2 regions of the Micromonospora sp. NPDC047756 genome follow, and region 1 is predicted to be linked to the other one. Evidence: riboswitches for the same ligand, from Rfam matches in the RefSeq annotation. Region 1 holds a riboswitch; the other holds the start of a gene.
What was found. A riboswitch is a leader RNA that binds a small molecule or an ion and turns the genes downstream of it on or off. The one in region 1 is predicted to bind ZMP and ZTP.

Region 1 (11,430 bases):
CCGCGTCGACGACGAACCGGTCTGGTCGGTGCAGTTGGGGCGCGGCAGGCAGTTCCTGACCATTCCGATCAGCGCCGAGCAGACGTACTGCTATTACAACGACGGCCCGGTGGCCGACCGGCCCGGCTGGCGCGACGAGCTGGCCGAGACGTTCACCGAGCCGGTGGCCACCATGCTCAAGGCCCTCGACCACGACGACAGCACCCTGCACGCCGGGCCGAACCAGGAGGTCGTGCTCGACTCCTGGTCCCGGGGGCCGGTGCTGCTGATCGGCGACGCCGCCCACGCCACCTCACCGAACATGGCGCAGGGCGCGGCGATGGCGCTGGAGGACGCGGTCGTGCTCGCGTCGTCGTTGGCAAGCGCCGACACCGTCACCGACGCCCTGCAGTCCTTCGAGGCGCGGCGCCGCCCGCGTACGGACTGGGTGCTCGGCCAGACCCACCGCCGGGACAGGGCCACCGGGCTCCCGCCCGCGCTGCGCGACGTGGTGATGCGTCGCCTGGGCGAGCAGATGTTCCGCTCGAACTACGGCCCGCTGTTCGCCCAGCCCTGACCGGCCGGGACGACTTCGTCGCCGCTCACGGCTGCTGGCCCGGCCGGTCGACGATGGCGATCCGCAGGAGCGCGGCAGCCGACTCCAGTGACTCCTTGCCGTTGCGAATCACCGAGTTGCGGGTGCCGAGGTAGACGTGGGAGTCCCGATCGAAGATGAGGTCCATGTTTCCACCGATCACCCCGGGCATCCGGATCGCCACCCCGTGCCGGCCGGCGGCGTCCACCACGTCGGCGGAGATGACCGTCGCCCCGGGCTGCCGGGCCAGCACCTCGTACAGCGCCGCGAGCGCGCGGGGCGGCACGTAGCCGTGGAGCATCGACCAGGCCGTGGTGTACGCCATGCTCTCGTCCCCGTAGACGGCCTCCTCGTCGGCTCCCTCGGGCAGGTGCAGGTCGATCGGGTGCTCCCGAAGGTAGCGAAGCAGCTCGTCCGGGTCGGTGGGCAGGTCGCCGTGGTACGCCGGCGACTGGAATGCGTCGAGCTCCTTCTCGGGATCGCCGGGATCGTCGATGCGAAGCTCGGTCAGCTCGCCCCACCCGTTCGGATCAGCCTCCGACCGGTACCGTGCCTGCGTGTACGCCACACCACCGGCCGACTGCCACAGTTGGTTCCGAATGGTCCGGTACGGGCCACTGGCCGGCCGGTCCCGAATCGTCGCCAGGGTCTCCGTGAAGACGTACTGATCGGGTCGGGCGGTGAGTTCCGGCTGTTGTCGGGCGGCGTCGGCAGCCAGGTGGAAGATCTCCGACGCGCTGGCCGTGGGCGGCGGCTGGTCCCCAAGCCGCATGGTCTGGACCGCCAGCGCACCGGTGGTCAGCGTCAGCGCCAACGCGGCCGCACCGGCGAGGCGCCAACCGCGCACGAATCGGGTACGGCGTTCGGCGGGACGGGCCGCCGACGCCAGCTCGGCCCGCTGGGCGACGTGGGCGGTCAGATCCCGCAGGAGTCGCTCCTCGAAAATCTGCGGCGACCGTTCGGTCTCGTTCATCGTCATCTCCGTCTCCTCAGGCGAGGGTGGTGACCGGGCGGGCGAGCACAGCGCGGACGACGCGGCGGGCACGGTGCAGGCGGACCCGGGCGGCGACCGGCGACACCCCGAGCACGGTGGCCGCCTCCGCGACGGTGAGGCCGTCCACTGCGACGAGTTCGACGAGCGTGCGGGTGCCCTCGGGCAGTGCGCTCAACGCCCGGTAGGTGCCGCGGGCCGCCGACTCGGCGTCGATCCGCTCCTCGATGCGGGCGATGTCATCGGGGCCGAGGTCCCGTCGGCCGGCCAGCCGGCCGGTCACCCGCAGCCGTTGGGCCGCCCGACGCCGCTCGTCGCCGATGACGTTGCGGGCCACCCCGTACAACCAGCCGATCTGGCTGCCCCGGTTCGGCCGGTAGCCGGCCGCCGACTCGATCACCGCCAGGAACACGTCGGCGGTGAGGTCGGCGGCGAGGTGCGGGTCGTCGACCCGCCGCGCCACGAACCGGCCCACCGCCTCCAGGTGCCGGCGGTAGAAGACCTCGAAGGCCACCGGATCGGTCCCGATGCCAGAGATGTCATCATCGGCTCGGCTCGGCTCATTCACAGGCCGTCCTCCCTCGTAGCCTTCACACCCCTTCTTCGTCCGGCGGAGCACGAGTGTTACCGGACATCCGGCCGTAGGGTGACGGCGTGGTGCACGACACCACCGATCCCGCGCAGGTCGAAGCCAATCCGACTGAGCCCGACCGGCTCCGTCGGCGGCACCGCTTCGAGCGGCGCTGCTGGTCCAACTGGGCAGTTGCCCTGGTGATGGGGCATGATCGAGGCACCGGCGACTGGCGGCACGGGGATGGTCACAACCATCGGGGAGCCTCTCGCGGGCGTCGACCGCCTGGGCGCCTGCGTCGAGGAACCGTCATGACCACGACCAGCCCATCCGCCGAGCACCACACCCCATCGGGCGTGGCCCGGCTCCTGCCCGGTGCACCCGTCGCCGAGGCCGTCCTGGCCGAGACCGCCGCCGCAGCCGCCCGGCTGCGCAACCGCGGGATCACACCGAGCCTCGCCACCATCCTCGTCGGCGACGACGACGCCAGCGCCGGCTACATCGCCATCAAGCAGCGCCAGGCTGCCGCGCTCGGGTTCGCCTCCCCGCACGTGCATCTGCCGGCCACCACCACCCAGACCGAGCTGCACCAGGCCATCGCCCGATTCAACACCGACCCGAACGTGCACGGGCTGCTGGTGCAGTACCCCGTGCCGGGGCATCTGGACTACGACGCGGCGTTGCAGACCATCGACCCGGACAAGGACGTCGACGGCATGCACCCACTGAACATGGGGCGTCTCGCCGTCGGCCTGCCCGGCCCGCTGCCGTGCACCCCCGCCGGCATCGAAGCTCTCCTGGCGTACTACGAGATCCCCGTCGCCGGCCGTGAGGTCGTCATCCTCGGCCGAGGTGCCACCCTCGGCCGCCCCTTGGCGATGCTGCTCGCCCAGAAGCGCCCGACCGCCAACGCCGCCGTCACCGTCGTCCACACCGGGGTGCCCGACTGGGCCCGCTACACCCGCCGCGCCGACATCCTCGTCGCCGCCGCCGGCGTACCCGGGATCGTGAAGCCTGAGCACGTCAAGCCCGGCGCGGTCGTCATCGGCGCCGGCGTCCGCTACGACGGGCGGCGCCTCCTACCGGACGTGGACGAGGCGTGCGCCGAGGTCGCCGGCGCGATCACCCCCCGGGTCGGCGGCGTCGGCCCGACCACCGTCGCGATGCTGTTCCGCAACGCCGTCCGCGCCGCCGAACGAGCAAACCAGTAGCCCGGTCCGCCCGACTCGAAGATCAAGTGATGAAAAGTAGGTCCCAGGGCCATCTTCAGACCTACTTCTCATCACTTGATCGAGGCGGCCTCCTGCGGCTGGAGATCTCCTCCAGGTGCTGGAGCTGGTGCTGGCGGACCATCTCGTTCCAGACCTCCTGGTCGTAGTCCGGGTTCGGCGGGATCCACTTGTGCGAGTTGTCGCTGTAGTGGAACCGCTCATCGCCCCGCCGGATCAGACTCACCGGACCCAGCCCAGGAAACGCCGGTGCAGCAACCCGGCAGGCACCCAGGTCAGATCCTCGGCCGCCCAGACCAGGTAGGACCCCATGTAGAGACCCAACGACACGGGTGCGCCCTCGAACTCGGCATGCAGCTCCGTGCGCCGAGTCCGGCAGGGCCAGGGCGCGGCGCAGCCGCCGCAGGTCCACACCGGAAGAACCGGGCCGTGGGTGGTCACGACAGACCATCCAGAAAGCGCCGGGTGGCGACCCGGGCGTGCAGGCGCGTGGCCCACTCCGCCTGATAACAGGGGTACGGGGACAACCGTGCCCACCACCAGCGACAGCCGGCGCAGAGCCTCTCAACGCCGGGAAGGTGCACGAACAAGACCCGTCCGACCTCATCCTCGGTCACTCCTGCTCCTCCCCTGGCCAGTGGCCTCGCCGGATCGGGATGCGGTGCCGGGCTCGGCACGGCAGGTCAGCTCCACAGCGGCAGACCCACCGCCACCGTCGCCACGACCAGACCGGCCGATGCCGCCGAGCCAGGGTCAGCGCCACCGCCAGCAGGTAGTCGTCGTACGGCACCCGATCCGGCATCAGACCTCCCGACGGTCCACCTCGGACACGCGATTGCCCGCCCATTTTGCGCGCGCATGTTTAGGTGGTCAACGACCATGGGTCATAGCGCTTGGGCGTGTCTGGTGATCCTGGGCGGCAGCGTTGGCCCACAATGACCGCCATGGAGAGTCCGACCTTCGTTCGCTTCCAGCTCGGTGCACAGCTCCGCCGGGTCCGCGAAGAGGCCAGCGTCACGGCCGAACAGGCTGCCGACGTCATCGAGGTCTCGGCGAGCACGCTCCGACGCATCGAGGCCGGGCGCGTTGGTATCAAGGCGCCCGCGCTCAACGCCCTGCTTGATCGATACGGCGTCACCGATGCCGAGCTGCGCGACACGCTCCTGTCGATGGCGAAGACAGGCAAACAGCGCGGCTGGTGGGCCAAGTACGGCGATCTTCCGTCGTCGTACCGCCAGTACATCGGCCTGGAGTCGGCGGCCGAAGAGGTACACAACTTTGAGACGCTGGTCGTCCCGGGGCTGCTTCAAACAGAGGACTACGCCCGTGCCTTGACCAGCGAGGACGCACTGGAGCCCTCACCCGAGGCGGTCGAGCGTCGAGTTGCCGTCCGAATGCAACGCCAAGAGCTGATCGCGACAGGGAAGCTGCGACTGTTGGCCGTGCTCGACGAGGCGGTACTGCACCGACAAATTGGCGGAGCGGCCGTCATGGCTGAACAACTGACCACACTGCTCGAAGCCAGCAAGCGGTGGAACGTCACCCTTCAGGTCATCCCGTTCCGGGCGGGCGCCTACGCCTCAATGGTGTCGAGCTTCCACATCCTCAACTTCGCGGGCGGACCCGGAGTCGTCTACATCGAGGGCATCACGGGCGACCTCTACGCGGAAGGTGACGATGTGAGGCGCTGTACCGTGGTCTTCAACAGCCTGCGCGCCTCGGCCTTGTCTCCCAGCGACTCAATCGCGATGATCAAGGCGATTCAGGATGCCGGGCCCGACATGTAGGAGGCGGCAGTGGACTCGCAGTGGCGCAAGAGCACCCGCAGTGGCGGCAACGGCGCCTGTGTCGAGGTCAGGCGTGACGGGCTAGCGGCACAGGTCCGAGACAGCAAGGACGAACTCGGCCCAACTCTTCGATTCGACGCCGCGGCCTGGTCGACGTTTCTCTCCGAATTGAAGCGCTAGCAAGCGGAAACCTCACCGCCCGGCGGTGGATGTGTCGAAGTTGCCGCCCCACTCGTTGCTGTCGCGGTTCCAGCGACACCGGCCCCAGCGCAGCCCAGCGCGCACCTACGATCAGGCTGTGAGGCGACCGCGCTTGTACGGGCCTGGCGAGTTGGCCGCCCTGTTCAACGTGTCGCGGCAACGGGTACTCCAGATCACCCGCCGACCCGGCTTCCCTGAACCGATGGCCCGCCTGATCGGGACGACCATCTGGGACGCGGACGAGGTTGACGAGTGGGCGAAGCACAACCGCCCGCCTCGTCCAACCGAGGGCGACGACGACCGCTGACCCGTTGCGCCTACGCCTGCGACCGGTACGGCACCGTCGTTGTTGAGCTGCGCTCCACGCTCCCGTCGATTCCGAAGGCTGGCAAGCGGCACAGCTGGTGGTGGCGAGCCTTGTCAAACCACCTCTCGACCTTTGGTGATCAGGTGATGAAAAGTAGGTAGAAGAAGGCCCCTGACACCTATTTTTCATCACCTGATCATGGCAACACCGGGGTCCGCTTCCTGGAGACGGCGCTGCCCCGACCTCCAGCACGGAGATCGGGGCAGCGCCGAGTTTCGCGTACGTCAGCTGCAGCCGCTGGTGGAGCCGCAGCCCTCGCAGACGTAGCAGCTACCGGCGGGGCGCATCTTCGTACCGCAGGTGAAGCAGAGCGGCGCGTCGGCGGCCTTGCCGATCACGGCCTCCAGCAGTTCGGTGCTGGAACCCACGCTCGGAGCCGGCTTGGCGGCGGCCACGTCGGCCATCTCCTGGGCCGGCTGGGCGAGCGCCTCCGGCTTGGCCGGGGTCTCCACCGGCGCGGACGACGCCATCGCGGTGAGGTCGGCACCGGTGACGGCGGCGGCGGCCTCCGCGTCGGCCTCGGCGCGCAGCTGGGCGGCCCGCTCCGACGCGGTGAAGATGCCCAGCTCGGCGCGGCGCTCGTAGGGCAGGAAGTCCAGTGCCAGGCGACGGAAGATGTAGTCCATCACCGAGGCGGCCATCCGCACGTCCGGGTCGTCGGTCATGCCGGCCGGCTCGAAGCGCATGTTGGTGAACTTGCTGACGAACGTCTCCAGCGGCACGCCGTACTGGAGGCCGATGCTGATGGCCACCGAGAAGGCGTCCATCACGCCGGCCAGGGTCGAGCCCTGCTTGGACATCTTCAGGAAGACCTCGCCGAGGCCGTCGTCCGGGTAGGACGACGCGGTCAGGTAGCCCTCGGCGCCACCGACGGAGAAGCTGACCGTCTCGGACGGGCGCTTCTTCGGCAGGCGCTTCCGCACCGGCCGGTACTCGATGACCTTCTCGACCGCGGCCGGCGCTGCCGTTGCGGTCTCGACGGCGGCCGTCTCGGTGGCCTTGTTGGATTTGGCCACCGACAGCGGCTGGCCGACCTTGCAGTTGTCCCGGTAGATCGCCAGCGCCTTGAGGCCGAGCTTCCAGCCCTCGAAGTAGATCTTCTCGACGTCCTCGACGGTGGCCGCCTCCGGCATGTTGACCGTCTTGGAGATCGCGCCGGAGACGAACGGCTGGATGGCCGCCATCATCCGCACGTGACCCATCGGGGCGATGGTCCGCTCCCCCATGGCGCAGTCGAAGACCGGGTAGTGCTCCGGCTTGAGGCCGGGGGCGTCCACCACGTGGCCGTGGTCGGCGATGTGCTCGACGATCGCCTCGACCTGCTCCTCGGGGTAGCCGAGGCTGCGCAGGGCACGCGGCACCGTCTGGTTGACGATCTGCATCGAGCCGCCGCCGACGAGCTTCTTGAACTTGACCAGCGCCAGGTCCGGCTCCACGCCGGTCGTGTCGCAGTCCATCATGAAGCCGATGGTGCCGGTCGGGGCGAGCACGCTGGCCTGCGCGTTGCGCCACCCATTCTTGTCGCCGATCTTGTTGCCCTGGGTCCACTGCTTGGTCGCCTCGCGGACGATCGCGGTGGCCACCGGGCTGGTCGGCTTGATCTCGTCGTTGGCCGCGGCGTGCTTGCGCATGACCCGCTTGTGCGGCTCCGCGTTGCGGGCGTAGCCGTCGTACGGGCCGACGACGCCGGCCAGCTCGGCGGAACGGCGGTAGGCGGTGCCGGTCATCAGCGACGTGATCGACGCGGCGACCGAGCGGCCCTGCTCCGAGTCGTACGGCAGGCCGGAGGCCATCAGCAGGGCGCCCAGGTTGGCGTAGCCGATGCCGAGCTGCCGGTAGGCGCGGGACGTCTCACCGATCTTCTCGGTCGGGAAGTCCGCGAAGCAGATCGAGATGTCCATCGCGGTGATGACGAACTCGACGGACTTGACGAACTTCTCCACCTCGAAGCCACCGTCGGCGCGGAGGAACTTCATCAGGTTGAGCGACGCCAGGTTGCACGAGGAGTTGTCCAGGTGCAGGTACTCCGAGCACGGGTTCGACGCGGTGATCCGCCCGGTCTCCGGGCAGGTGTGCCAGTCGTTGATCGTGTCGTCGTACTGCAGACCGGGGTCGGCGCACTCCCAGGCTGCCTGGGAGATGGAGCGGAACAGGTTCTTGGCGTCGACGGTCTCGATCACCGAGCCGTCCAGCCGGCCGCGCAGGTCGAAACCCTTGCCGTTCTCGACCGCCGACATGAACTCGTCGGAGACCCGGACCGAGTTGTTGGCGTTCTGGTACTGCACGCTGACGATGTCGGAGCCACCGAGGTCCATGTCGAACCCGGCGTCCCGCAGCGCGCGGATCTTGTCCTCCTCGCGCGCCTTCGTGACCACGAACTCCTGGATGTCCGGGTGGTCCACGTCGATGATGACCATCTTGGCCGCCCGGCGGGTCGCGCCGCCGGACTTGATGGTGCCGGCGGAGGCGTCCGCGCCGCGCATGAAGCTGACCGGGCCGGAGGCGTTGCCGCCGGAGGAGAGCAGCTCACGGGACGAACGGATGCGCGACAGGTTGACCCCGGAGCCGGAGCCGCCCTTGAAGATCAGCCCCTCCTCCTTGTACCAGTCGAGGATCGAGTCCATCGAGTCGTCGACGGCCAGGATGAAGCAGGCGCTGACCTGCTGCGGCGACGGCGTGCCGACGTTGAACCAGACCGGCGAGTTGAAGCTGAACACCTGGTTCAGCAGCATCCAGGTCAGCTCGTGCGCGAAGATCTCGGCGTCGGCCGGGCTCGCGAAGTAGCCGTACTCCTCACCAGCGGTGCGGTAGGTGGTGACCACCCGGTCGATCAGCTGCCGGAGCGACCACTCGCGCTCCGGGGTCCCCACCGCTCCCCGGAAGTACTTGGTGGTGACGATGTTCGCGGCGTTGACGCTCCACGACTCCGGGAACTCCACCCCACGCTGCTCGAAGTTGATCGAGCCGTCCCGCCAGTTCGTCATCACGACGTCACGGCGCTCCCAGGAGAGCTCGTCGTACGGGTGGACCCCCTCGGTCGTCCACACCCGCTCGATCTTCAGCCCCGCGCCTGCCTTGTTTCGTGAACGGCTAGTTGTCACGCCGTCGCCCCCCTCGTCTGCGCGGTGCCCCACCGCGCGTCCCAATCTCTTCTGAAAACCGTGAAGACTCAGTTGGTACGGCCGGCGGTTTCCACCGCATCGGCCCGGCCCTGCTCCCGGGCTCGCGCCGCGGCCCGCAACGTCTCGATCTCGCGCTCGAAGTCGGCGAGCGAGTCGAACGAGCGGTAGACGCTGGCGAACCGCAGGTAGGCGATCTCGTCCAGGTCGCGGAGCGGACCCAGGATCGCCAGGCCCACGTCGTGGCTGGGGATCTCGGCGGCCCCCTTGGCCCGGACCGACTCCTCCACCCGCTGCGCGAGCAGCGCGAGGGAGTCGTCGTCCACCGGCCGGCCCTGGCACGCCTTACGCACCCCGCCGATGATCTTCGTGCGACTGAACGGCTCGGTCACCCCGCTGCGCTTGACGACAGCGAGGACCGCCTCCTCGACGGTGGTGAACCGCTTGCCGCACTCCGGGCAGGACCGCCGCCGTCGAATGAGCTGACCGTCGTCGGCCTCCCGCGAGTCGACCACCCGGGAGTCAGCGTGCCGGCAGTACGGACACCGCATCGCCCACCTCCTAATCGTGATCAACCGCGTCGTACCGGGCACACCCGGGCACGACTCACCACGGCGGTGTGATGCGCTCACAGCGCCCGCCGTGGTGAACCTTACGGGAGTGCGGTCGGTAGTCAGACCCAACCTGTAGGCAACTTACGCCCGTGTCACTACTACATCTAGGGGTCGACCGTATGTCGCTGCGGATGCCGGGTCAAGTTGGTCGGCGTGTCCGGCGCGTCACGGACCATCCGGTCATCAACGCACCGCACAACGCCCGAAGACCCAACGTCACGATGCCGCCCGGGTTACCGGCCAGCCGGCCGGACACCGCCGGAAGATGATGCAGGATCGAACACCAGTGCTACCTGACGTACCATTTATCAGAACATCCGTACGACCGGAGCGCTTTTTCACCCCGACACGCCGGTGAGAGGTCGTACAGATGTTTGAAAATGACTGATCTCACCTATACGGTCATGAACAACGTGGCACCACCGCACGCACCACGAGCCGACGAGGCACCCAGCGCCGACCAGGGAGGACGGACGTGACCGAGGACCGGGCCAGCCGGCCGAAGAGCCCGCAGCAGATCACCGAGGCGGGCCCCCCGGCCACCCGACGCCGCAGCGCCGCGCGCAGCCGGACGGGTCAGCCCGCCGTGCGCCCGGTCACCCCGGTGGTCAGCGCCTTCCCCGACCCGGCGACGGTCGACCTGACCGCCCGCCAACGGCGCATCCTGGAGTTCATCCGCACGTGGGTGGAACGCCACGGCTACCCGCCGAGCGTCCGCGAGATCGGCGAGGCGGTCGGCCTGGTGTCGCCGTCCAGCGTCGCCTACCAGCTCAAGGAGCTGGAGAAGAAGGGCTTCCTGCGCCGCGACCCGAACCGGCCGCGCGCAGTGGACGTACGGGCCCCCAGCGAGGCGATCGACGACGAGCTGTCGAGGGCGCAGCGGCCCACCCCGGCGTACGTGCCCATGCTCGGCCGGATCGCCGCCGGTGGGCCGATCCTCGCCGAGCAGGCCGTGGAGGACATCTTCCCGCTCCCCCGCGAGCTGGTGGGTGAGGGCGAGGTCTTCATGCTCCAGGTCAAGGGCGACTCGATGCTCGACGCGGCGATCTGCGACGGCGACTGGGTGGTGGTCCGGCAGCAGCCGACCGCCGACTCCGGCGAGATCGTGGCCGCGATGCTCGACGGCGAGGCGACAGTGAAGACCTACCGGCGGCGCGACGGGCACGTCTGGCTGATGCCGCAGAACCCCGCCTTCGACCCGATCCCCGGCGATGACGCCACCATCATGGGCCGGGTCGTGGCGGTGCTCCGCCGGATCTGACCGATCGGCGGGTGGGTGCCACCGGCGCTCACCCGCACCGCTCGTCAGGCAAGCCGAGCGCTACAGCGCCCGATCAGTAACGGTCGCCACGGGGGCCGCGACCGCCCCCGGGATACTGCCCGTACGGGTCGACGGGCGCGTCCTCGTCACGCCGCCGGCTGGGCCGCTGGCCCCGGTAGTCGGGCTCCTGCCCACCGCGCCGGGGCGGCTCCGCACGACCGGGCTGACCGCCGTCACCGCCGCCGTACACGCCACCGCCAGAACGGCCACCGCCACCCTGCGGACGGCCACCGCCACTACCCTGCGGACGACCGCCACTGCCACCCTGCGGGCGACCACCGCCACCAGCCGGCGGACGACCACCACTGCCAGCGGGCGGACGACCACCACCGCCGGCCGGGGGACGACCGCCGCCGCCGTAAACGCCAGCACCGCCGCCGTCGGGTCGGGGCGCACCATAGCCACCGTCAGCCGAGGCCGGCCGGCCACCGCCGTACACCGCGCCACCCGCCGGGGCCGCCCCGCCCCGACCAGCGCCACCCGCCGGGGCTGCGCCACCGCGACCAGCACCACCTGCCGGGGCCGGGCCACCGCGGCCAGCGCCACCGCCGTAGACCGCGCCGCCGGCCGGCGCTCCGCCCCCGTACACACCACCTCTGCGGTCGTCGTCGGCCGGGAACCCGTCAACGGCACGGCCCGCACGCGGGCCGAACGGC
Region 2 (11,430 bases), on a different contig from region 1:
CACGACGCGCTGGTCTTCCTGCTTCGCTATCTGCTGGAGGGGTTGACCGAGGACGAGCTGATGGCGCTCACCCGGCAGGACGTCATCGCCAACTGTTCGATCACGGAGTGGTCGGCGGACGGCGACGACCGCCTTGCCCTCACCGCCTTCAACGACGTCGCGCACCTGCGTCAGCAGGGCGCCCAGCCGACCAGGGAGGACGAGATCCATGCCGAGCCGGTCTGAGGTGAAGGTGATCACCCCGGCGTTGCTGCGGGACTGGGCACTGCCGGTGCCGGTCGGCGGGAAGGAGAGCCGGGGCACCGTGCTGGTGGTCGGCGGTTCCCGCTTCACACCGGGCGCGGTGCTGCTCGCCGGGGTGGCCGCATTGCGCGCCGGTGCCGGGGTGCTCCAGCTCGCCGCCGCCGAGTCCACCGCGGCCGCGCTGAGCATCCAGGTGCCCGAGGCGCTGGTGGTCGGCCTGCCGGAGACCGCCGACGGCGCGGTGGCCGCCGACCGGGACGGCCAGCTCGGTGACCTGGTCGCGCAGGCCGACGTGGTGGCGATCGGCCCCGGCCTGAAGGCGATCGACGAGACCAACCGCCTGCTGGGCCTGGTCCTGGAGGCGGCCCGTCCGGACACGTCACTGGTGCTCGACGCGTACGCCCTGGGCGCGCTCAGCCACGCACCGGACCTGCTGGTCGGCTCGGGCCGGCCCGTGGTGCTCACCCCCAACGTCACCGAGGCCGAGCATCTGCTCGGCCGGGCGCCCGGCGACGACCTGGACTCCGAGGCGGCCGAGGTGGCCGCCCGGTACGAGGCGGTGGTGTCGCTGTACGGGCACGTGGCCGCACCGGACGGGCGGGGTTGGCGGGAGGAGAGCGGCGACGCCGGGCTGGGCACCTCCGGCAGCGGGGACGTGCTCGCCGGGTTGCTGGCGGGGCTGTTGTCCCGAGGCGCCGACCCGGCGCAGGCGGCCTGCTGGGGCTCGTTCGCGCACTCGGTGAGCGGCCAGCGGCTGATTCCCCGCTACGGCCGGATCGGCTTTCTGGCCCGGGAGTTGCTCGACGAGATCCCCCGCACCCTGGCGATGGTCTGAGGCGGTTTCACCTGTTTCCGCGTTCGGCGTCGGGGTACCGGAACCCCACCAGCCGAGACTGTTCAGGGAGGTCATACCGGTGTCGACCGATGCCATCGTCCTACTCAAAGAGGACCACAAGGACATGCGCCGCCTCTTCAAGGCCTTCCAGGACGCCGAGGAGGGGCCGGCGAGCCAGCGGCAGAAGCTGGTGGACCAGATCCTTGAAGCGCTGACCGTGCACACCTACCTGGAGAACGAGGTGATGTACCCGGAGGTCCGCCGACTGCTGCCCGACCTGGAGGACGACATCCTCGAGTCGTACGAGGAACACCACGTCGCCGACGTGCTCTGCGCCGAGCTGGCCAGCATGGACGCCGACGACGAGCGGTTCAACGCCAAGACGACGGTGCTGATCGAGAACGTCACGCACCACGTCGAGGAGGAAGAGCAGGAGTGGTTCCCCAAGGTCCGCGACGCGCTGGGCCGCAAGCAGCTCCAGGAGATCGGCGAGAAGATGATCGCGCTGCGCGCGGACGCGCCGCGTACCCCCACCGCCCCGAAAGCGATCAAGAAGGCGCTCGACGCGGTGACAGCCTGAGGCACCCGCTCACACCGAAGGGCCCGGCGTCATGCCGGGCCCTTCCCCGCCCCGCCCCGTCCCGCCCCGCCCCCGGACTCCCCCGCGATCTTGCACTTTCGGTTGCCGCTTAGCGATGTCTCGTGCCGTTTTGTCACGACAGAAAGTGCAAGATCGCGGGAGAAGGAGCGGGAGCAGGAGAAGTAGCGGGGGCGGGGCGGGGGGTTAGCTGCTGGAGCCGGGCTTGGCCAGGTGGCGGTGTTGCTCGGACTTGAGCCGGTCCGGAATGATCTTGCCGGCGGCGGTCTGCACCTTGTTGATCAGCGAGCCGGCGGTGATCGTCTGATCACCCTTCATCATCGCCTCGAAGCCCTGCTCGGCGACGGTCGCCGGGTCGTCCTTCCTACCCGAGCCGACCCGGGTGTGCTCCATGTCGGCCCGGTCGAAGAACTCCGTGTCGGTCGGCCCGGGCATCAGCGAGGTCACCGTGACGCCGCTGTCCTTCAGCTCGTTGCGCAGCGCCTCGGCGAAGGACTGCACGAACGACTTCGACGCGTTGTAGACCGCCTGGAACGGCCCCGGCATCGTGGCGGCGATCGACGAGGTGAACAGGACCCGGCCGGCGCCCCGCTCGACCATCCCGGGCAGCAGCCGCTTCGCCAGGTGCACCGTCGAACGCACGTTGAGGTCGACGATCTCCAACTCGTCGGCGAGGTCGGTGCCGCCGACGAAGGCGCCACCAGCGCCCCGACCGGCGTTGAGGGCCAGCGCGTCCAGCGGTCGTCCGGTCGCGGTGACGGCGGCCACCAGTTCTGTCACGCCCTGCTCGCGGGCCAGATCGACGCGGACCGACCAGACCTGCGGGCCGCCGTCGCGGCGCAGCTTCTGCGCGGCCACCTCGATCCCGTGGTCCTCGGCCGCGATGACCAGGTCGAAGCCGTGCTCGACGAACTGCGCCGCCAGCTCGTACCCGATCCCGCTGGAGGCCCCGGTCACCAGGGCGAGCGGCCGGTCGGAGGTGGGTGTGGTCATGTTCTCGACTCCTTCTGTGCGAAACCTGCCGCATCCCGTGCCGGTGCGGTGGTCACCTACCGTGTGCCCCGCGTCGCATCGCCCAATCACGTCGGCGGGGTCGCCTCCCGGAGGGCGGCCCGAACGGCCGGTCCCGGCCCGGTAGGATCCTCCCGGGCCGTTACTGGCGCGTGGGGATGGAGAACCATCGGGGAGCGGCCTCGTCACGTGGACGTTTGCCGAGCGCCTGGGCCTTCCCGCACGTCTGTTGGAGGTCGCATGTCCCGCAACGCCGAGTCCACCGCATTCCGGAGTGCCCTTGAGGTGATCCGGGCTGTCGAGCCGCGGGTCGCCGACGCCATCGGCGCCGAGCTGACCGACCAGCGGGAGTCACTCAAGCTGATCGCCAGCGAAAATTACGCCTCCCCGGCGACCCTGCTGGCCATGGGCAACTGGTTCAGCGACAAGTACGCCGAGGGCACCGTCGGCCGCCGCTTCTACGCCGGCTGCCAGAACGTCGACACCGTCGAGGCGCTCGCCGCCGAGCACGCCCGGGAGCTGTTCGGCGCCGCGCACGCGTACGTGCAGCCGCACTCGGGCATCGACGCCAACCTGGTCGCCTTCTGGGCGGTGCTGGCCGACCGGGTGGAGTCCCCCGCCCTGAAGAAGGCCCAGGTCCGCCAGGTCAACGACCTCACCGAGGCCGACTGGTTCGCGTTGCGCCGCGAGCTGGGCAACCAGCGGATGCTCGGCATGTCGCTGGACGCCGGCGGCCACCTCACCCACGGTTTCCGGCCGAACATCTCCGGCAAGATGTTCGACCAGCGCAGTTACGGCACCGACCCGGCGACCGGTCTGATCGACTACGACCGGGTGGCCGAGGCCGCCCGCGAGTTCAAGCCGCTGATCCTGGTTGGCGGCTACTCCGCGTACCCCCGGAAGGTGAACTTCCGGATCCTGCGCGAGATCGCCGACTCGGTCGGCGCGACCTTCATGGTCGACATGGCGCACTTCGCGGGCCTGGTGGCCGGCAAGGTGTTCACCGGCGACTTCGACCCGGTGCCGCACGCGCACATCGTCACGACCACCACCCACAAGTCGCTGCGCGGCCCGCGCGGCGGCATGGTGCTCTGCCAGCCGGAGCTGGCCGACCAGGTGGACCGGGGCTGCCCGATGGTGCTCGGCGGGCCGCTGCCGCACGTGATGGCCGCCAAGGCGGTCGCGCTCGCCGAGGCCCGCCGGCCCGACTTCGCCGACTACGCCCAGCGCATCGTGGACAACTCGCAGGCCCTGGCCGAGGGGCTGTTGCGTCGGGGCGCGACGCTCGTCACCGGCGGCACCGACAACCACCTGGTGCTGATCGACGTGTCCGGCTACGGGCTCACCGGCCGGCAGGCCGAGCAGGCCCTCCTCGACTCGGGCATCGTCACCAACCGCAACTCGGTGCCGCAGGACCCGAACGGGGCGTGGTACACCTCCGGCATCCGGATCGGCACCCCGGCGCTGACCACCCGGGGCCTGGGCACCGCCGAGATGGACCAGACCGCCGAGTTGATCCACACCGTGCTGACCCAGACCACCGCCGGTGCCAACGCCGACGGCACCCCGTCGAAGGCGAAGTACACCCTGGACGCCGGCCTGGCTGACAAGATCGCCCGCCAGGCCACCGACCTGCTGGCCACGTACCCGCTCTACCCCGGCGTCGACCTGAGCTGACCCGACCGACTCGCGTCGATCATGGAGTTGTGGTGCCCGAATGAGGGCGGGTAGCGACTTTTGCCCACCACCACAACTCCATGATCGACGCGGACAGGGGCGGACCGGGGCGGACGGGGGTGGGGTCAGGGCATGGGGCGCTTGAGGTGGTAGCGGTGGACTTCGGTGCTGCCTTGGACGTTGTTGACGTCCTCGGCGGCGGAGACCAACTCCCACCCCTCCCGGCCGGCGCGGTTGAGGTGCGCGATGGCGGTGTCGCCGTAGGCCGTGATGTCCTTACGTGACCCGTCCGGCGCGTACCAGACGAACGAGACGTGAAAATTGCGGCCCTGTCCCTGATAACGGCGGACGAGCAGGGCGTACTCCCAGGCAACCATGCGGCTTATTATGACCGTCCACCGAGGACGGCGGAACGCGGGTCGTCGCGCATTGCCATCCGATGAACGCGGTGTGTCAACCCGCCGGGCGAGTCAACTCGTCGGTGATCAGCGCCGCGAGGCGATCCAGCCCGACGTCGATCTGCTCCGGTGTGACCGTGCTCACCGACAACCGCAACGCGCACACCGGGGCGGTGTCGTCGTAGAAGTGCGCCATCGGCGTCCACAGCACCCCGTAGTCGCGTGCCGAGCGGTCCAGCAACGCGTCGTCGACTTCGAACGGCACGGTCACCACCACGAAGAACCCGCCGGCCGGCACCGTCCAGCGCACCCCGGGCTGATCCGCCTGAGCCAGCCGGTCCGGCTGGTCCGGAAAGCGCCGGGTGAGGCCGGCCACCAGATGGCGCAGATTCCGGGTGTACGCGGACCGCTCCCGGGTGTTGGCGGCCACCAGGCTGCAACCGTGCTCCAGCAGCCGGCCGCCGATCACCGCCTGCGCGATCGGCGACGTGTTCACGGTGACCATGCTCTTGATCATGGCGAGCTGGTCGGCGAGCGTGCCGACCGGCCCGCCCGGGCCGCCGACCCGCTGGTCGGCGACGACGTAGCCGACCCGCGCCCCGGGGAGCACGGTCTTGGCGAACGAGCCGAGGTAGATGACCCGCCGACTGGTGTCCAACGCCTTCAGGGTGGGCGGGCGCGGCCCGTCGTCGCTGTGGAACAGTCCGTACGGGTTGTCCTCCAGCAGCAGCAGATCCTCCTGCGCCGCCAGGTTCAGCAACCGTTGCCGGTGCGCGGTGTCGATACTGACGCCGGAGGGGTTGGCGAAGTCCGGCATCAGGTAGCAGGCGCGCGGCCGCAGCCCCGCAGCCCGGGCCCGGCGCACCTGGTCGGCCAGGTCCACCAGGTCGACCCCGGTCGGCCCACCGGCGACCGGCCACACCGGCAGGTCCACCAGCCGGGCCGCCCCGGTCAGGCCGACGTAGGTCGGGGCGACCGCCAGCAGCACGTCCGCCGGCCCGGCCCGTAACGCCCGCAGCACCAGGAACATGGCCTCCTGGCAGCCGACGGTCACCACCACGTCCTCCGGGTCGACGGTGATCCCCTCGTCGACGGCGAGGTTGCGGGCGATCAGGTGGTGCACGATGCCCTTGGTCCGGCCGTACTGCAGCAGCAGCCGCCGGGCCTGCTCGGGCCGGTGCCCCAGGTCGTCGACGAGGTGGCGGTGGAAGGTGTCCAGGTGCCGGTGCACCGCCGCGACGTCGAAGAACTCCTCGTACGGCCGGCCGGCCGCGAGGGACACCGCCCTCGGGTGGCGCTCGGACACCTCGTTGAGGAAGTTCATCGAGGTCAGCGCCGGATCACCCAGCGCGGGGTGCAGGTCGGCGACGGTCAGGTCGACCGGTTCGGCAGCGCTCATTCCTCAGCCCACCCCGACGGTACGCAGCTGGCCGGCCGCCGCCGGATCGGCGCAGCCGGCCAGGGTGAGCGCATCGGTCAACTCGGCGGTCAGCAGCCCCAACGCGTCCCGGGCGGCCGGTTCGCCACCGGCGGCCAGCGCCCAGAGCAGCGGTCGGCCGACGAGCACCCCGGCCGCACCCAACGCCAGCGCCCGCAGCACGTCGGTGCCGCACCGGATGCCGCTGTCCAGCAGCACCTGGCAGCCGTCCCCGACCGCGTCGACGACCTCCGGCAGCATGGTGACGCTCGCCGGTGAGCCGTCCAGTTGCCGCCCGCCGTGGTTGGAGACGACCACCGCGTCCGCGCCGACCCGTACCGCCTCGGTGGCGTCGCGCGGGTCCAGCAGCCCCTTGACCACCAGCGGCAGGTCGACCTGCTCGCGCAGCCACGCCAGGTCGGTCCAGCGCAGCGCCGGCGCGAACGACGCGGCGGTGTGCGCGGCGATCGCGGACACCCCGGGGGCGCCGGAGTGGGCCAACGCGTCGCGACCGTCGGGGAGGTTCGCGGCCACCACCTCGGCCGGTAGCCGGAACGCGTTGCGCAGGTCCCGGGGACGTCGGCCGAGCACCGGGACGTCCACTGTGACCACCAGCGCCCGACAGCCGGCCGCGACGACCCGGTCCAGCAGGTCGCGCACGAGCGTCCGGTCGCGCAGCCAGTAGAGCTGGAACCAGACGTCCGCGCCGGTCCGGGTGACCTGTTCGATGGGGGTGCTGCCCAGCGTGCTGGCCAGGTACGGGATTCCGGCCGCGCCGGCCGCCGCGGCCAGAGCCAGCTCTCCGTCCGGGTGCACGAGCCGCTGGTACGCCATCGGCGCCACCCCGACCGGCATGGCGTACCGACGGCCGAGCAGGTGGGTGCCGAGGTCGACGGTGTCCACGCCGCGCAGCACCCGGGGCAGCACCGCGACCCGGTCCAGCGCGTGACGGTTCGCGGCGAGGGTCACCTCCGCCGCGCTGCCGCCGGCCAGGTAGTCCCACACGTCCGGCGGCAGCACGGCCCGGGCGCGCTCGGCGTAGTCGGCGAGCGACACGGCCGGCCGGTCGGCCAACCCCCGCTCACCCATCGCCGGGCCCCGTCGCGGCCACACCGGCCGCCTCGCCCGAGCCCGCGGGGCCCGGCAATCCGAAGCGCTCGCGGAGGAAGGCCGCCGCGTCTTCCTGCGCGCGCCGCCCGTCGGTGAAGGTGCCCGGCATGGCGAAGAACCCGTGGATCATGCCGGGGTAGTGCGCCAGCCGGGTGGGCACGCCGGCGTCGCGCAGCCGATCGGCGTACCGCTGCCCCTCGGCGCACAGGGGATCCAGTTCGGCGGTGACCACCAGGGCCGGCGGCAACCCGGACAGGTCCTCGGCCAGCAGCGGCGAGGCCAGCGGGTCCCTGGCGTGCGCCGGGTCGACCAGGTAGTTCCTCCGGTACCAGACGACCGAACGGCGGTTGAACAGCGCCGGGTCGTCGTCCCCGGCCGGCTCGCCGCTCTGGTCGGTGTTCGGGTACACCAGCAGTTGCGCGGCGAGCGGCGGCCCGTCCGTACGGCTGAGCAGGGTGACCGCGGCGGCCAGGTTCCCACCGGCGCTGTCCCCACCGACCGCCAGCCGGCTCGGGTCCGCGCCCAGCCGGTCGGCGTGCCGGGCGATCCACCTGGTGGCGGCGTGGCAGTCGTGCACCGCCGCCGGGAAGGGGTGCTCCGGGGCGAGGCGGTAGCCGACGGTGATCACCTGACAGGGCACGGCGTTGGCCAGCCGCCGGCAGATGCCGTCGGCGGTGTCGATGCTGCCGAGCGTCCACCCGCCGCCGAAGAAGTACAGCAGGGTGGGCAGCGGTCCCGACCCGGCCGGTCGGTACACCCGCAGCGGCAGCTCCCCGGCCGGGCCGGGGATCCGCTCGTCGCGTACCTCGGTCACCGGCTCGACCGCGCCGCTGCCGGCGCGGATCGCGGCCAGGTCCGCGGCGCGCGCCTCGGAGAGGGTCTGCGCGTACAGCGGTGGGGTGCCGGCCGCGGCGCGGGCCGCCCGGTACGCGGCCACCTCCGGATGCACTGCCATGTCGCTCCTATCCGCCGGTGCTGACCAGCAGCTTGTCGATGCCACGCAGGAACAGGCTGCCGCTGAATGCCGGTGTCTCGGTGACCGTCAGCGCGGGGAACCTGCCGAACAGCCGGGGCAGCGCGAGGCGACCCTCCAACCGCGACACCGCCGCGCCGAGGCAGAAGTGCAGACCCACCCCGAAGGCCAGCGACGGCGGGCCGGGACGGGTCGGGTCGAAGGTGTCCGGGGCCGGGAAACGGGCCGGATCGCGGTTGGCCGCGCCGATCATGATCAGCACGTTGTCGTCGGTGGCGACCGGCACGCCGTGCAGCACGGTGTCGGCTGGCGCGGCGCGGGCCAGGAAGTGCACCGGGCTCGCCAACCGCAGCACCTCGTCGACGCAGCCCTGCGCCAGCGTGGCGTCGGTGGGCAGCGCCGCGACCGTGCGCGGGTGGGCCAGCAGCAACGGCAGCCCGTTGCTGAACATGTAGACGGTGGTGACGAAGCTGGCGTTGAACAGCACGATCAGGTTGCTGACCAACTCGTCCTCGGTCAGCTCCACCTCCCCGGAGTCGAGCGCCTCGACCAACGCGCTGAGCAGGTCGTCCCCGGGCAGCCGGCGGCGGTGCCCGATCAACTCCCGGTAGAAGGCCCGCAACTCCTCAGCGGCGGTGTTGGCCGCGGCCAGCCGCTGCGGGGTCTTCCCCGACACGTCCAGGAAGTCGTCGATCCACTCCACCCGCTCGCGGTACCACGGCAGATCAGCGGGCGGGATGCCGATGAACTCGGCCATCACCAGGGCCGGAATCGGGTACGCGAAGTCGGCCACGAAGTCGACCACGCCATTACCGGCGTCCGCCATCCGGTCCAGCAGCTCGTCGACCACCCGCAGGATCACCGGTTCCAGCGCGCCGAGCCGGCGCGGCGTGAAGGTGCGGGAGAAGACGTGCCGCATCCGGGTGTGATCGGGCGGGTTGACGAACATCATCGAGGTCTGGAAGGTCCGCAGGATCTCCTGCTCCTGCCAGCCGGGCGGCGGCTGTTTCGTCCATTCTGGATCGCGCAGCAGCCCGTCGACGAGGTCGTAGCCGACCGCGACCGCGGCCACCGTACGGTGCTCGGCGCGCGCCGGCACCGCGCTGATCGGGCCGAGCCGGTGCAGCTGCGCGTACCACGGGTACGGGTCCTGTCTGCCCTGTTCGCTGTACAGGCCGGTGAGTAACTCCCCTACCTCCATGATCAAAATCCTCCCCAGGATGTCGGTGACCGGGGGCGGTGGGGATCACCCGCCGCCCCCGGTCCGGATCACAGGTCGAGCAGCCGCAGCGGCACGGCGTCCGCCAGTGCCTGGTTGCCGGCGTCGTTCGGGTGGATGTGGTCCCCCGAGTCGTACGCGGGCAGCAACTGGCTGGGCCGCGCCGGGTCGCGCAGCACCCGGTCGAAGTCGAGCAGCCCGTCGAACTCCCTGCTGCCGCGCAGGTACGCGTTCACCGCCTGGCGGGTGGCCTCCTTCTGCGGCGTCCACACCCCCGGCGCGCCGTGCCCCTCGTACGGGGTGAGCGTGGCCACCAGACTGGTCAGCCCGCGCTGTTGGAGCTGCTGGTTGATCTGCCGCAGCGTGCCGATGATCGCCTCGGGTGAGTCGTTCGACATCCAGATGTCGTTGATGCCCAGGTGGGTGACGACGGTCCGCACCCCGGTCTGCGGAAACACGTCCTCGTTGAGCCGGGCCGCCGCGTTCGGGCCGAGCTGGAAGTAGCCCGGGTAGTTGCCGTCGCCCGGCTCGGTGCCCTCGTGGTTGAGCCGGTTGCCGGCCAGGCTCAGGTTGAGCACACCCGGGGTGCGCTTGTCCGGCCGGTCGGCGAGCAACCGGTCGGAGAGCAGGTCGGGCCAGCGCCGGTTGGCATTGACGGTGCTGCCGTTGCCGTCACCGATGGAGTCGCTGAGCACGACCAGCGCGCCGGGGCTGCCCTTGCGCTGCACGTCGACGCCGGAGAGGAAGAACCAGCAGCAGGTGGGACGGGTGGTGAAGCCGGTGCCCTCGGCCGCCCCGGTCAGATCCCCGGCGCCGATGAAGTTGGCCTGCTGGGACTGCCCGTGAAACGTGGTCGGGCCGGTCGGCGTCGGGAAGTGCAGGGTGACCACCAGGTCGCTGTCGTCGGCGACCGGGAAGGCCAGCGGGTCGCTGAGCAGTTCCGCGCCCCGGTTCATGGTCGCCGTGGTGGCGCCGGTGAAGGTCAGCGGCCGTACCGAGGCCGCGTCGATGTCGGAGAGGTCGTCGGGGGTAGCGGTGTTCGGCCGGGCGACGGTGGCGCGACCGACGGCCACCGCCTGCTCGCCGTAGAGGTTGCTCAGGCGGACCCGCAGCGCCGGGCCGCCCACGGAGACGTGCACGATCATCCGGACGCTCTGGTTGTTGAGGCCGGTGTTCGTCAGCCCGACCGAGTTGCCCCGGGTGACCGCGGTGGCCCAACTGCCCGCCCACTCGGCGCGGGGGTCGGGTCGGCCGGCGGCGGTGCCGGACGGACCGGCGCTGGCGACGACAGCGGGTGCGCCGGCGACCAACAGCGCGGCCGCAGCGGCGATGACAGGCCATCTCTTCGGGGTTGCCGTTGCCATGGAACCTCCATCGTGTGGCAGCCCAGGGCCGTCCGCTGACGGCGCCCGCCTGGACGATGGTCCAGAAACCTAGCCGCCGCCGCTGACGGGCGTCAATCAACCTGATCGACGCGATCAAATGTCCGGCGGGCCGTTCGGATCGCCCGTCGGCACGGTTCCGACCAGCCGTTTCGCGCCTAGGCTTCCAGGCGGCGGCGGTGCGGTCGCCGAGCGCGCCACCGTCGCGTCGTCACCGGGAAACTGCCCGGGGACCGCCGCTTTTCTCAGATGGGGGCTGCCGGATGACTGACGGACCCGGGCACACCACGACCTACGTAAACAGGGTGTTGGACCTCTTCGCCGAGTTCGGCGACCGGGAGGCGCTCGTCGGCGCCGGTCGCCGTCTGACCTACGCCGAGGCCGCCGCGCTGGTCCGGGCGATGGCCGCAGCGTTGACCCGGCACGGCGTACGGCCCGGGTCGGCGGTGCTGGTGACGGTCGCGAACGCGGTGGAGGGTCCCCTGCTCCAGCTCGCCCTGCATCTGCTCGGCTGCCGGACGATGTGGGTCGCCCCGGTGACCGCGCGCCGGGAGGTCGACGAGTTCA

Region 2: it holds a riboswitch for ZMP and ZTP, as region 1 does, so the genes downstream of both, ACZ6NZ_RS21220 (glycine hydroxymethyltransferase) here and ACZ6NZ_RS16830 (bifunctional 5,10-methylenetetrahydrofolate dehydrogenase/5,10-methenyltetrahydrofolate cyclohydrolase) in region 1, are expected to answer to the same signal.

The regions. Positions count from the first base shown of each region.
Region 1 covers NZ_JBVJGQ010000005.1:22,580-34,009, forward strand. Annotated here, with positions in the region: gene ACZ6NZ_RS16815 (FAD-dependent monooxygenase) at 1-556, shown strand, start outside; gene ACZ6NZ_RS16820 (CU044_5270 family protein) at 582-1,553, opposite strand; gene ACZ6NZ_RS16825 (RNA polymerase sigma factor) at 1,564-2,133, opposite strand; ZMP/ZTP riboswitch at 2,352-2,434, shown strand; gene ACZ6NZ_RS16830 (bifunctional 5,10-methylenetetrahydrofolate dehydrogenase/5,10-methenyltetrahydrofolate cyclohydrolase) at 2,448-3,347, shown strand; gene ACZ6NZ_RS16835 (hypothetical protein) at 3,409-3,591, opposite strand; gene ACZ6NZ_RS16840 (hypothetical protein) at 3,588-3,806, opposite strand; gene ACZ6NZ_RS16845 (hypothetical protein) at 3,979-4,167, opposite strand; gene ACZ6NZ_RS16850 (helix-turn-helix domain-containing protein) at 4,310-5,152, shown strand; gene ACZ6NZ_RS16855 (DUF397 domain-containing protein) at 5,162-5,332, shown strand; gene ACZ6NZ_RS16860 (helix-turn-helix transcriptional regulator) at 5,451-5,660, shown strand; gene ACZ6NZ_RS16865 (vitamin B12-dependent ribonucleotide reductase) at 5,945-8,854, opposite strand; gene nrdR (transcriptional regulator NrdR) at 8,890-9,390, opposite strand; gene lexA (transcriptional repressor LexA) at 9,929-10,714, shown strand; gene ACZ6NZ_RS16880 (hypothetical protein) at 10,788-11,430, opposite strand, start outside.
Region 2 covers NZ_JBVJGQ010000006.1:254,773-266,202, reverse strand. Annotated here, with positions in the region: gene ACZ6NZ_RS21240 (histidine phosphatase family protein) at 1-225, shown strand, start outside; gene ACZ6NZ_RS21235 (NAD(P)H-hydrate dehydratase) at 209-1,078, shown strand; gene ACZ6NZ_RS21230 (hemerythrin domain-containing protein) at 1,158-1,658, shown strand; gene ACZ6NZ_RS21225 (SDR family NAD(P)-dependent oxidoreductase) at 1,863-2,669, opposite strand; ZMP/ZTP riboswitch at 2,819-2,908, shown strand; gene ACZ6NZ_RS21220 (glycine hydroxymethyltransferase) at 2,928-4,364, shown strand; gene ACZ6NZ_RS21215 (hypothetical protein) at 4,490-4,750, opposite strand; gene ACZ6NZ_RS21210 (aminotransferase-like domain-containing protein) at 4,818-6,161, opposite strand; gene ACZ6NZ_RS21205 (alpha-hydroxy acid oxidase) at 6,165-7,268, opposite strand; gene ACZ6NZ_RS21200 (alpha/beta hydrolase) at 7,261-8,244, opposite strand; gene ACZ6NZ_RS21195 (cytochrome P450) at 8,252-9,463, opposite strand; gene ACZ6NZ_RS21190 (SGNH/GDSL hydrolase family protein) at 9,532-10,812, opposite strand; gene ACZ6NZ_RS21185 (AMP-binding protein) at 11,127-11,430, shown strand, end outside.